DNA from 3 places in the Agarivorans sp. QJM3NY_25 genome. Region 3 is predicted to be linked to each of the others. Evidence: predicted binding sites of a transcription regulator. Region 3 holds the regulator's gene; each other region holds the start of a gene.
The links. The regulator sigma-54, encoded in region 3, starts transcription at its own class of promoters, with help from an activator protein. The targets are predictions, from matches to a motif close to GTTGGCACGNNNNTNGNNT.

Region 1 (4,173 bases), 2.2 Mb from region 3:
TGTAAACAAAATCACCTTCAGGCGTAATACGAATAAAGCCAGTGGTTTTATAGTCAATCACAGAAAAGCCACTTTGCTGCATCTCATACACAAAACTTTCGGCAATTTGCATACCAAACAGGTCGGTGGTACGTAGGTTATCAAGAGGCACAAATGAGGCAACCCCGATTGGTGTGTCTGCGTTTACAAATTGAGAGCTAGAAACCAAACGCTGTGACATCATATTGACATAATCGGTCAATGTTTTTTTAGCATCAGGGTCACTCTTCATAGTCTCTGGCGGATTTGCTAAGCGGCTCGGTGCACTGCTTAAAAACAGTTGGCCATCTTCATCCACCAGTCCCTCTAGATAACGCGCATTTTTAGCCGGACTTACGTTATTCGAAGGATCCACCACCATCACTTTCTGCATCGAAGAGCTATTGGAGCACCCCAACAACATCGAGGTGGTCATGGCAACCAGTATAATACCTTTCATGTCACGTCCTTAATCGTCCATTACGCTTAAGATATCGGCATGAAAGCGAAATTCTTTACTAAAATTGTATGGTTTTTTGACTCTCTAGGTGCCGAGTTGGAGCCATTGACATAGTAACCCGATATACCTCCCTAAAATCAAGTTGTAATTCGGTCACATACACATCATCAACAGCATAGGCATTAATCACCTTCGCACCTCGAATTACCCCAGCCACCGAAGCCGCTAAACGTTCATTGCCTAACACCAAATCACTCACAGTAGCGGTACTATCAATGTGTTGCCCATAAACTTGCTCGGATAATTCACGGTAAGCATCCAGCTTAGAGGCTTTCATCGCCCGTAATTGCTTGGTTGATTTATCGGTTCCCCTTTGTTGGCTAATTGGCGCATAACCAACCGCATTCACTACTGTAAAATCGCCAGGAGGCTGATAAGTCCATTCAACCTGCTTGACCTGAGTCGTCGGAGTACAAGATAGCAATAACAATAGTGCTAAGCTAAAAGACCATATTTTAAAGTACAGTTTGTTCATGGCGTTGTAAGCTCCCATTCATGCTTGTGACTCGAGGAGAGCTTGCTCCTGCGCTATTTGGAATAAATTGATAAGCGGCCGACACCACCTGTTGACTGGCTAAATTAACTAGCCGCAAATTCACATGCCGGCCAGAGGTTGTTCGTTGAAAACTACCAACCACCACATAGCTTATTTGCATTTGTTCGCGTAAAAGTTCTGCATCGCGCGATAAAGAAAATTCACCGTAGCCGGGGTCCATCTGTAAACGTCCGGTGAGTCTTGCCTCAACCGTATGGATCCCCTCTCGGGATAAAGCGGCAAACATTGCCTCTGCAATTTGCCGCCCAAATCCATCACTGGATTGCAAGTTGTCCAAATCAACCACTGAACTAATCGCGACCGTATCTGTAGCACTCAACTCTAAATCATCGGTTAACTGCTTAGAAAGATTATCGACATGTGCGTACAATACTGCATCTTGTTGTTCCCTTGGTTCAACATAAGGATAATTAGTAATATGGTGTAAGCTGGTATTGCATCCTTGTAACGCAAGCACCGCCAGTAGTAAAGTCGTATAACGCATAGTAATCTCCTCCGACTAAACACTATTAAGCAATAACCATTCCAGTCAAAAAAATAACGCTTTTTTTAGGTACAGTTATTGCTAGTTAGTGACGAGGAGGGCCTTATGAAACTATTAATTTTAATGATCGCAATGCTAGTTAGCATTCCCAGTCAAGCAGTGTGGTACGAGGCAAAAGGTCACGCGACCATCATCAGCCAAGATGTTGAGCAGGCACGCAGCAATGCCACCCAAGAAGCGGTCAAACAGCTACTTCTGTATTCCGGCGCCTCGGTAACCAGTATTAGTCAGGTGACCGAAGGCAGACTCACCCTTGATCAATTGGAAGTTGTCTCGAAAGGCTCGTTGCATAACTTAAAAGTATTAGATGAAGGCCGTCGGGGACAGCAGTACTTTGTGGTTTTACAGGCCGATGTTTTCCCGGCCACAGGCCAATGTAAAGCCAGTGGCTTTAGTAAAAACCTGTTGTTACTCCCTCCTTACTTAAAACAACAGAATCAAGTACGAGTAGGACAAATTCACGAAATATCACCCGCCGTGGAGCAACGGACCTATGATATTGCCCGCCAGTTAGGGAGTCAGTTTAATATTAAGCACCCTCCCAAATTACCATTAAACTACCATCAACCGGGAGTGCATGACTTTATTGCGATTAAAGATATTGCTCATCGTTATGGTGCCCAATACCTTTTAGGGATCGAGCTGGAAAATATTTCGCTAGATCAAGACTACGCTCCCAAACACTTTAACTTTAGTTACCCCCAACGCTATTTCATTATTAATGTGCGAGTCTATAACGCCATCGACCTAGAAGAGATTTACAACAAACGTTTTTCGGTGAATGCCCCTTGGGAATTTGACGCGCGTGAAATTGTCTCACCTCACTCGGCTAAATTTTGGCGCTCAGCCTATGGGCAAACGGTGAATGATACCCTGCAAACGGTGATTTCGGAGGTGGATGCATTACTCGCCTGCCAGCCTTTACAGGGGAGTATCGTGAAGGTTCTCGGACCGGACCGCTGGCAAATTAACCTAGGTCATGCCAATCAACTAAATCCGGGGATGTTATTAAGTCTGATCCATCAAAATTATCATTGGGGACAATGGGACATTCCCAGACAAGAACAACATATTGCCGATAGCATGGTACGCATTGAGCAGATTTACCAACAAAGTGCCATTGTGGTCGCCGTCGATCCAACCATGACTGCTAACATCCAACTTGGCGATTTGGTGAGTAAACAATAAAAGTTAGCTCTGTTTGTCTTTGATGATTGCCATACCAATCGCTTAAGATCCATTGAACAGAGGCTAAGCCACGAACGATGAAAAAATGACTTAACTAAATATTCGACCCGCTCCGAAGGAGCCAAAGATCCCGGTCCTTTTTCCTTGAAAGAAAGCTTGAGCGTACTTGGCTTATAAAACCAAGTGACATACTTGTAGTTCATCTTATGCTAATGCTCTGGGAAACGTAAAATCCCTAGCTTTTAACTTGGCGACGAAGTAATCAAACAGTTAGCCGAAGCTTTTCATACGTTTAAAGCTGGGTATAATGAACGCCGCAACACCAAGTACTGTAATATAGGGTTTGCAGAACCATCCCGTCCCCTTAGTTCAGTTGGATAGAACAAGGACCTCCTAAGTCTTAGACGTGAGTTCGAATCTCGCAGGGGACGCCATTTCGTTTTACTTTCCTCAAGATCTTCGGCGCAAACTAAAATTTTGCCAGACTCGTAGATGTATAACAACTTAGAAAATCAAAAACCTCGAACGACGTCGAGGTTTATGTTGAAAAACACCAAGTAAATGATAACAACGGCTCATCGCTAACCCTGCGCCAAATAGAGCAGTCAACGAATGAACAGCTATGACACGATAGTTCCCGCGCCCGTCATCGCTTTACACACGTAAATAGTTTCTTTTAAACCAGTTTGAACCTGATAATATTGCTCGACCGCTTGGCATACACCATCGACCAAAGACGGTGGCATAAGAGCAACAACGCAACCACCAAAGCCACCACCAGTCATTCTTACTCCGCCTTGCGCGCCAATTTGTTGCTTCACAATATCCACCAGCGCGTCCACCTCAGGCACGGTAATTTCAAAATCATCACGCATCGAGGCATGTGATTGCTCCATTAACACACTCAGCTTAGCCATATCATTGGCTTTTAGGGCCTCGGCTGCGGCCAAAGTACGGGCATTTTCAGTAATGACGTGTCTAGCTCGTTTGGCTACTATCGGCTCAAGCGTCGCTGCTTTCTCGTTAAATAAGGTTTCGCTCACATCCCGTAAAGCGCTTACCCCCAAACCGCGTGCCGCTGCTTCACACTGCTCGCGGCGAGTATTGTATTCACTGTCAACCAGGCCGCGTTTTTTATTGGAGTTAATAATCACCACCGCCATTTCTTCGGGCATGGCAACTGCGGTAGTCTCTAAAGAGCGGCAATCAATTAATAATGCATGATTGGCCTGCCCCTCTGCCGAAATCAGCTGATCCATAATGCCGCAATTACAACCGACGAAGTTATTCTCCGCAGCCTGACCAATTAAAGCGATTTCTTGCTGAGTAATAGCTAAATCAAATAGA
Region 2 (4,173 bases), 2.2 Mb from region 3:
GGTAAAAGTTAAGGAGTAGGTCGTGTCTACTATTGATCCACTACAAGGTAACCGTTGGCAACCTGAGTCGATTGTTCCGGAAAGTAATAATAATCAGTCATTAGGGCAGGAAGACTTTTTCGCGCTATTGACCACCCAGTTGCAATATCAAGATCCGAGTAAGCCAGTTGATAACGCTGAAATGATCGCGCAAATGGCTTCCTTCCAGACTTCTGAAGGTATCGCCGAGCTGGGAACCAAATTTGACACGATGAACTCGATTATGAATTCGTCTGCAGCTTTGCAAGCCTCAACGCTAGTGGGGCAAAAAGTATTGGTACCCTTGGACTATGCCCACAATACGGGCAGTGGTTTTGAAGGGGTAGCGGTGACAGGCGCTGCAACGACCAATGTTAAAGTGACGATTGAAAATGAAGCTGGAGAAGTCGTTACAGTTATCGATTTAGGTGAGGGGAGTGGCAATATGAACTTCTCTTGGGACGGTACTGATTCCAACGGGAATCAAATGCCAGATGGAAAATATAACGTCAAAGTAAATGGCGTTCAGGGCGGTAAAGAGATCAGTTTACCCACCGCAACTTTCGCGAATGTAAGTAGTGTAAGTTTGGCTGGTGGTACATCTGGCGTAGTCGTCAATTTAGAAGGTTTGGGTGGTATCGCGATGAGCGATGTCCTTGAAGTTGCCAAAGCCTAGTAAAGTATATAAACGATAGGAGATTGAGAGATGTCATTTAATATCGCGTTGAGCGGCATCAATGCCTCGCAAAAGGATCTTGACGTAACCGCGAATAACATTGCGAACGTCAATACCGTTGGTTTTAAAGAGTCGCGGGCAGAGTTTGCCGATGTGTATGCAACATCGATTTTCTCAAATGCTCGTACTGCAGTGGGTAACGGAACCAAAACGGTGGATGTTGCACAGCAGTTCCACCAGGGAAGTTTGAACTTTACCCAGAATGCTTTGGATTTAGCGATTAGTGGAGAAGGTTTTTTTGTTACGGCTGCTGATTTGACTACCCAGACTCGCGAATTTACGCGTGCTGGTGCCTTCAAATTAAATGCGGATAACTTTATTGTGAATTCGCAAGGCCAGTATTTACAGGGATATACGGTTAATAACAGTGGTACTCCTTCGGCAGTGAGTATGGCGGCGACAAACGCCATTCAGATCAGCGCTGAAGTTGGTACACCGACCCAAACCAGTGAAGTCAATATGAGCTTTAACTTGCCCTCTAGTGGCACGACTCATGATATTGGTGACTTCGATCCTTCTGATAGTAATACTTATACCTCAGCAACTTCGGTGACTGTGTACGATTCTCAGGGTGGGTCTCATGTTGCGGAAACCTTCTTTGTAAAAGATTCCTCTGTGGCAAATACTTGGCATAAGTTGATCTATGTTGATGGTGAACCGACCGACGTGAGTGGAGGCACTGCTCATGTGCCAAACGCGGGTAATACCAACGCGACGATTCCGGCTTCGGCTACTTTAACATTTGATAGTACGGGGGCCTTAGCATCAACAGTGCCTGCGGTTATTGAAACGGTCGCTTTAGGAACTGCGCCACCAAATGGCCCTGGTGGGGTTTGGGATGCGGCGACGGGTTCGGTAGATTCTACGCAAACGCTTATCTTTAATTTGAACGGACCGACTCAGTATAACGCAGCTTTCGAAGTGTCTAGTCTTTCGCAGGATGGATCGACAGTTGGTAAATTAACTGGGATTGATATTGGGCCTGACGGTTTAGTGGTTGCGTCTTATAGTAATGGTCAAACTTCGAATATTGCTAAAGTTTCAGTGGCTAAGTTTGCGAACAATCAGGGCTTATCACAAATCGGTGATACATCCTGGCAACAAACACAATTAAGTGGTGAAGCGATTGCAGGTGAAGGTAACTCTGGCACTTTTGGTAAAATTAACTCGGCTTCCTTAGAACAAGCCAACGTGAACCTCACTGAACAGTTAGTTAACTTAATTAGTGCGCAACGAAACTTCCAAGCGAACTCTCGAGCACTGGAAGTGAATTCAACTCTACAGCAAACTATTATTCAAATTCGATAATCATATCGGATGACATAATAATAAAAAGGCAGCCTTCGCTGCCTTTTTATTTACTTGATTTATATGGTTTTTTATTGGCTTTGTTATAAGTTTTTATTGTTTGGCACCATAATTGCTCTATTTCTCATGAGTCAGCTATTTGACGAAGGGAATAAGATGGACCAATTACTTTATATATCGATGACCGGCGCAAAACAAAATATGCAGTCGCTCGCGGTGCGAGGCAATAATCTAGCGAATGCGAACACGACTGGCTTTAAAGCCGATCTAGAAAACGCACGAGCGATGCAGGCATTTGGCCCTGGTTTACCGTCGCGAGTATTTGCCATGACTGAGACCCCTAGTCAAAATTTTGCCAACGGTATGTTAAAAACCACGGGTCGTGATTTAGATGTTGCGATTCAGGGAGAAGGTTGGATTTCGGTTCAAGATAAAGATGGTCAAGAAGCATTGTCTAGAAATGGCAACTTTACGATCTCGGCAGCAGGGGTTCTACAAACCATGCAAGGTCAGCCGGTGTTAGGTAATCAAAATGCACCGATTATTATCCCTTTACCTGTTGAAAAGCTTGAAATTAGCGAAGATGGCACCATCGAAATACGACCTGAAGGTGCGCCAGGTGATGCCCTGGAAGAAGTTAACCGAATCAAATTGAGTAAGCCTTTTGCTGGAGATTTAAGCAAAGGCGGTGATGGTTTATTTAGAAGTACCACAGGTGCTGTATACCAACCAGACGCTACGGTTGAACTGACTAAAGGTGCATTAGAAGGCAGTAATGTAAATCCAGTCCAAGAGATGACTCATATGATTAGCATGCAACGCCAATTCGAAATGCAAATAAAAATGATGAAAACTGCTGAAGAAAACGAAAAAGCGACTAACAGTTTGTTGCGCTTAAGCTAGCAATAAGGAGTGTACTATGCATCCCGCATTATGGATCAGTAAAACTGGCTTAGATGCCCAGCAAACCAATGTATCGGTTATTTCTAATAACCTCGCTAACGCCAGTACTATTGGTTATAAAAAAAGCCGAGCGGTGTTTGAAGATTTACTTTATCAAACTGTGAATCAGCCTGGCGGGCGTTCTTCACAAAACACCAAAATGCCTTCCGGTCTAATGATTGGCGCTGGCGCAAAGGTGATTGCCACCCAAAAGAATCATGATCAAGGTAATGTGCAAACCACGGACAATTCCTTTGACATGATGATCGACGGTCGTGGCTTTTTCGAAGTATTAATGCCTGATGGCACGACTGCTTACACTCGTAATGGTCAATTTAGTTTGAATGACGAAGGCACGATAGTGACTCCGGGATCTGGTTATCCGCTGCAACCCGAAATCCAAGTACCAGCCGATGCACAAAGTTTTACGGTGGGTGAAGATGGTGAAGTGAGTGTTCGCTTGCCCGGTCAAACCGATAGTCAGGTAATTGGCCAAATTACCCTGAGTGACTTTGTGAATCCTTCGGGCTTAGAGCCTCAAGGTCAGAACTTATATTTAGAAACTGGTGCCAGTGGTGCACCGCAAAATGGGATTGCTTCCGAAAATGGCCTTGGTTCTATTCGCCAAGGAGCCTTAGAAACATCCAATGTTAATGTTACCGAAGAGTTGGTGAATTTGATTGAAGCACAGCGTGTTTATGAGATGAACTCAAAGGTTATATCTACCGTCGATCAAATGTTAAGTTTTGCAACTCAACAATTGTAAACACAGATCAGAGAGAGGGATGACTGATGTATAGATTAGTCGTAGCGTTGATGAGTATAACGATGGTGGGATGTGCAAGCGTCAATCATGCCGTGGTTCCCGATGACCCGACTTATGCACCTGTTTATCCAGAAGAAGTTGCAATAGAAGCGCGCGTGACTGGTTCGTTATTCGCTGAAGCTGTTGCAAATAACCTATATGCAGACAAAAAAGCCCATCGCGTTGGTGATATTATTGTGGTTAACCTTGCAGAACGAACTCAAGCAAGTAAGTCGGCTAGTAATGATTTAGCCAAAGATAAAAATTTCAATCTCAATCCAATTACCGTACCGGGCGGGGTGGCAACCATTGGTGGCAACCCAATTGAGCTTGGCTTAACTCAAAATAGTGCCTTTACTGGGGA
Region 3 (4,173 bases):
AACAACTCAACAAAGTTGCCCCCAAGGCCACGCCTCAACCATGAGTACCTTAATTGCAGAAAACCTTGCCAAAAGTTACAAGGGGCGCAAGGTCGTTAAAAACGTGAGTCTCAATGTTGAAACTGGAAAAATTGTCGGTTTATTAGGGCCCAATGGCGCTGGAAAAACCACCACTTTTTATATGGTGGTTGGTTTAGTCCCAAGGGACCAAGGGCGGATCCTAATTGACAACGAAGATCTGTCAAGTACCGCCATGCATACCCGGGCTCGCAAAGGCATAGGTTACCTACCGCAAGAAGCATCTATCTTTCGTCGCCTCTCGGTAGAAAAGAATATTTTAGCGGTCTTAGAAACACGTAAAGACCTCGATAAACAACAACAAATGGGCGCGCTCGATGACTTACTTGAAGAGTTTCATATTGGTCATATTCGCAAGAATTTAGGCATGAGTCTGTCGGGCGGTGAACGTCGCCGAGTAGAAATTGCCCGCGCTCTAGCTGCCGCACCTAAGTTTATTTTGCTTGACGAACCCTTCGCAGGCGTGGATCCTATTTCTGTTATCGATATAAAAAAAATCATTGAACATCTTCGTGATCGCGGTCTGGGTGTATTGATCACCGACCACAATGTAAGAGAAACACTAGATGTTTGTGAGCACGCCTATATCGTTAGCCAAGGCGAACTGATAGCCTCAGGAAAACCTGAGGAGATACTTAAAAATGAGCATGTGAAACGAGTTTATCTCGGTGAACAATTCAAGCTATAGTTAAAGTATGTCCTCAAACGCGATAATAAAAAGAAGGAACAGCGGTAATTAATGAAAGCATCTTTGCAGTTGCGTCTTGGTCAGCAATTAACCATGACCCCCCAGTTACAACAGGCCATACGCTTACTCCAGCTTTCGACGCTGGATCTGCAGCAGGAAATCCAAGAAGCTTTGGAGAGTAATCCTCTGCTAGAAGCAGATGAAGCGCAAGCAAATGACGCAGACTCGGCTGAATTTAAATCAGCCAGCGAGCAAAATAGTGATGCAAACAATAGCCAAACGGAGATCGATAGCAGCCAGATGGAAACTGGCGATGCGATTAGTCAAGATACCGTCGCAGACGATCTTCCGGTTGACTCAACTTGGGATGACATTTACAGCGCGAGCTCGGCTCCTGCCAGCTCTTCATCCGGTAGCAGCAGTGATGACAACGACATGTTGTTTCAAGGTGAAACCGTTGACTCCTTACAAGATCACTTGCTCTGGCAAATGCGCCTCACGCCTTTTAGTGAAATAGACCAAGCTATCGCCCTCGCCATCATCGACGCAGTCGACCAATCAGGTTACCTGACCCAAGATTGTGAGCAATTACTTGAGGGACTACGTTCGATTGAAAATAATGATTTAGATGTCGAGTTAGATGAAATTGAAGCAGTACTTAAACGTATTCAGCACTTCGATCCAGTTGGTATTGCTGCCCGCTCTCTACAGGAATGCTTACTCATCCAATTAAGTCGTTTCAGCGAACAAACACCTTGGCTGAATGAAGCGAAAGACATCGTATCGAATCATATTGACGTATTAGCAAATCGAGATTTTCGTTTATTGGCCCGTAAAACCAAGTTAAAAGAGGAGCAGCTACGCGAAGTGATGCGGCTGATTCACACCTTAGAGCCAAGACCTGGTAATGCCGTCGAACCAAATCAAGCCCAATACGTAATTCCCGATGTCTCGGTGATTAAACGTCAAGGTCGCTGGGTGGTTGAACTCAATCCTGACGCGATGCCAAAACTACGCATCAATTCACATTATGCATCGATGACTAAAACCTCGACCAACGCCAACGATACCCAGTTTATTCGCAGCCATCTGCAAGAAGCAAAATGGTTCATCAAGAGTATTGAAAGCCGTAACGAAACCCTACTGAAAGTCTCTAATTGCATCGTGCATCACCAACAAGCTTTCTTTGAATATGGTGAAGAAGCCATGAAACCGATGGTATTGAATGATGTTGCCGAAGCGGTTGAAATGCATGAATCCACGATCTCTAGGGTCACGACTCAAAAATTCATGCATACCCCTCGCGGGATCTTCGAACTCAAATACTTTTTCTCTAGCCATGTGGCTACCGATGGTGGAGGAGAATGCTCCTCAACAGCCATTCGTGCATTAATTAAGAAACTGGTTGCTGCCGAGAATACCAGTAAACCACTCAGCGATAGTAAAATCGCTGATATTTTGGCAGATCAAGGCATCAAGGTGGCTAGGCGTACGATAGCTAAATATCGTGAGTCATTGGCTATTCCACCTTCTAACCAACGTAAGAGCCTTATTTAAAGGCCACTATAAAGGGGACGACATCTATGCAAATTAACCTTACTGGACACCACGTAGAAATCACTGAGTCTTTGAGAGAATATGTCCACACTAAGTTTACTAAGCTACAACGACGATTCGACCAAATTAATAATGTCCATGTTATTCTCAATGTCGAAAAACTGAATCAGATTGCCGAAGCCACTATACACCTAAATGGTGGTGAATTATTCGCCACTTCAGAACACGCTGATATGTACGCGGCCATCGATAGCCTCATCGATAAGCTCGATCGCCAAGTCATTAAGCATAAAGAAAAACTCACCAAACATTAGTCATAGTAATGCAAATAGATAAAGTACTAAGCTTGGACTGCACCCAAAGTGCAGTCCAATGTTCGTCAAAAAAACGAGCATTGGAATTGATCAGTGAACTAGTTGCGAAGCAACTCGACACCACATCTAAAAGTATATTTGAAAGTTTATTAAATCGTGAACGCATGGGCAGTACTGGCATTGGCCAAGGCATCGCGATCCCTCACGGTAGAATAGGCAATCAATACCATGCGACCGCAGTATTATTACGCTGTACTCCGGCGATTTCCTTTGACGCCATTGACAATCAAGCCGTTGATTTAATATTTGCCTTACTGGTTCCCGAAGACCAATGTCAACAACATCTAAATACTCTCGCTCAAGTTGCTGAAAAACTTAACGATAAGCAAATATGCAAACAACTTCGTACAGCACAAAGTGATGACGAATTATACACGATCATGATAGCCTAAGACTCTAATCGTTATTAGGGGTTATCATGGAACTGATTATCGTTAGCGGGCGCTCCGGTTCAGGTAAAACGGTCGCACTACGAGTATTAGAAGATTTAGGTTATTACTGTGTCGACAATTTACCAGTCGTATTATGGCGTCCTTTAATTGAACACCTAAAAAGACAGTACACCAAAGTCGCCATTAGCATTGATGTGCGAAATTTACCTGATGAACCCTCACCCATCGGTCAACTAATTCGCGATGAAGGCTCTGAGCTTAACCTATTAAGTATTTTTCTCGACGCGAAAGATGATGCGCTGATCCGCCGCTACAGTGAAACTCGGCGGGTTCATCCACTGAGTCAAAACGACATGTCTCTAGCCAAGGCCATAGAATCTGAAACCGCCCTGCTCGCCCCCATTTCTCGCAATGCTGACCTAAGAATAGATACCTCGCGTTTATCCGTACATGAATTGAGTCAGCTCATTCGATCGCGAGTGACCGGAGAACAACAGCAGCAATTAATTATGGTGTTTGAGTCCTTTGGCTTTAAAAATGGCGTACCCAATGATGCCGATTACCTATTTGATGCTCGCTTTTTACCGAACCCGCACTGGCAAGAAGAACTACGACCTTTATGCGGTCTCGATCAAGCGGTTAAAGATTATTTAGCCAAGCAGCCTCTTGTAGAGCAGTACATCCAGCAAATCGCTGATTTATTAGGATCTTGGCTGCCGCATTTAGAAGCCAATAATCGCGCCTATCTGACCATCGCAATTGGTTGTACTGGCGGACAACATCGTAGTGTTTATGTCGCCGAACAACTGGCTGAACACTTTAGTCAAAAACGTAAGGTGCAGCGGCGCCATCGAACTTTGGAACATAAACTTGAAACTCACTAGACAAGTCGTCGTAAAAAACAAACTGGGCTTACACGCTCGCCCAGCCACCAAACTGGTCGAATTGGTACAAGAATTTGAAGCTGAAGTAAGTATTATTGACGGGAAAAAAACCGCTTCGGCTGCCAGCGTGATGGGATTGCTGGTGTTGGCAAGCGCTCAAGGCAATACCCTCACGATAATCTCTGAAGGTAACGATGCAG

Region 1: ACRRSW_RS08995 (FlgO family outer membrane protein) is a predicted target of sigma-54. The motif match lies at 1,606-1,624, and genes of this name have one in related genera.
Region 2: flgF (flagellar basal-body rod protein FlgF) is a predicted target of sigma-54. The motif match lies at 2,162-2,180, and genes of this name have one in related genera.

Annotation. Positions count from the first base shown of each region.
Region 1 covers NZ_CP194041.2:1,942,619-1,946,791, reverse strand. The annotation lists gene ACRRSW_RS09005 (FlgO family outer membrane protein) at 1-478, opposite strand, end outside; gene ACRRSW_RS09000 (LPP20 family lipoprotein) at 537-1,013, opposite strand; gene ACRRSW_RS08995 (FlgO family outer membrane protein) at 994-1,578, opposite strand; gene ACRRSW_RS08990 (flagellar assembly protein T N-terminal domain-containing protein) at 1,684-2,826, shown strand; tRNA gene ACRRSW_RS08985 (tRNA-Arg) at 3,185-3,260, shown strand; gene galK (galactokinase) at 3,447-4,173, opposite strand, start outside.
Region 2 covers NZ_CP194041.2:1,952,300-1,956,472, forward strand. The annotation lists gene flgC (flagellar basal body rod protein FlgC) at 1-12, shown strand, start outside; gene ACRRSW_RS09045 (flagellar hook assembly protein FlgD) at 23-694, shown strand; gene flgE (flagellar hook protein FlgE) at 725-2,062, shown strand; gene flgF (flagellar basal-body rod protein FlgF) at 2,219-2,965, shown strand; gene flgG (flagellar basal-body rod protein FlgG) at 2,982-3,770, shown strand; gene flgH (flagellar basal body L-ring protein FlgH) at 3,797-4,173, shown strand, end outside.
Region 3 covers NZ_CP194041.2:4,154,033-4,158,205, forward strand. The annotation lists gene lptA (lipopolysaccharide transport periplasmic protein LptA) at 1-44, shown strand, start outside; gene lptB (LPS export ABC transporter ATP-binding protein) at 41-766, shown strand; gene ACRRSW_RS18935 (RNA polymerase factor sigma-54) at 818-2,323, shown strand; gene hpf (ribosome hibernation promoting factor) at 2,350-2,637, shown strand; gene ptsN (PTS IIA-like nitrogen regulatory protein PtsN) at 2,646-3,089, shown strand; gene rapZ (RNase adapter RapZ) at 3,116-3,973, shown strand; gene ACRRSW_RS18955 (HPr family phosphocarrier protein) at 3,960-4,173, shown strand, end outside.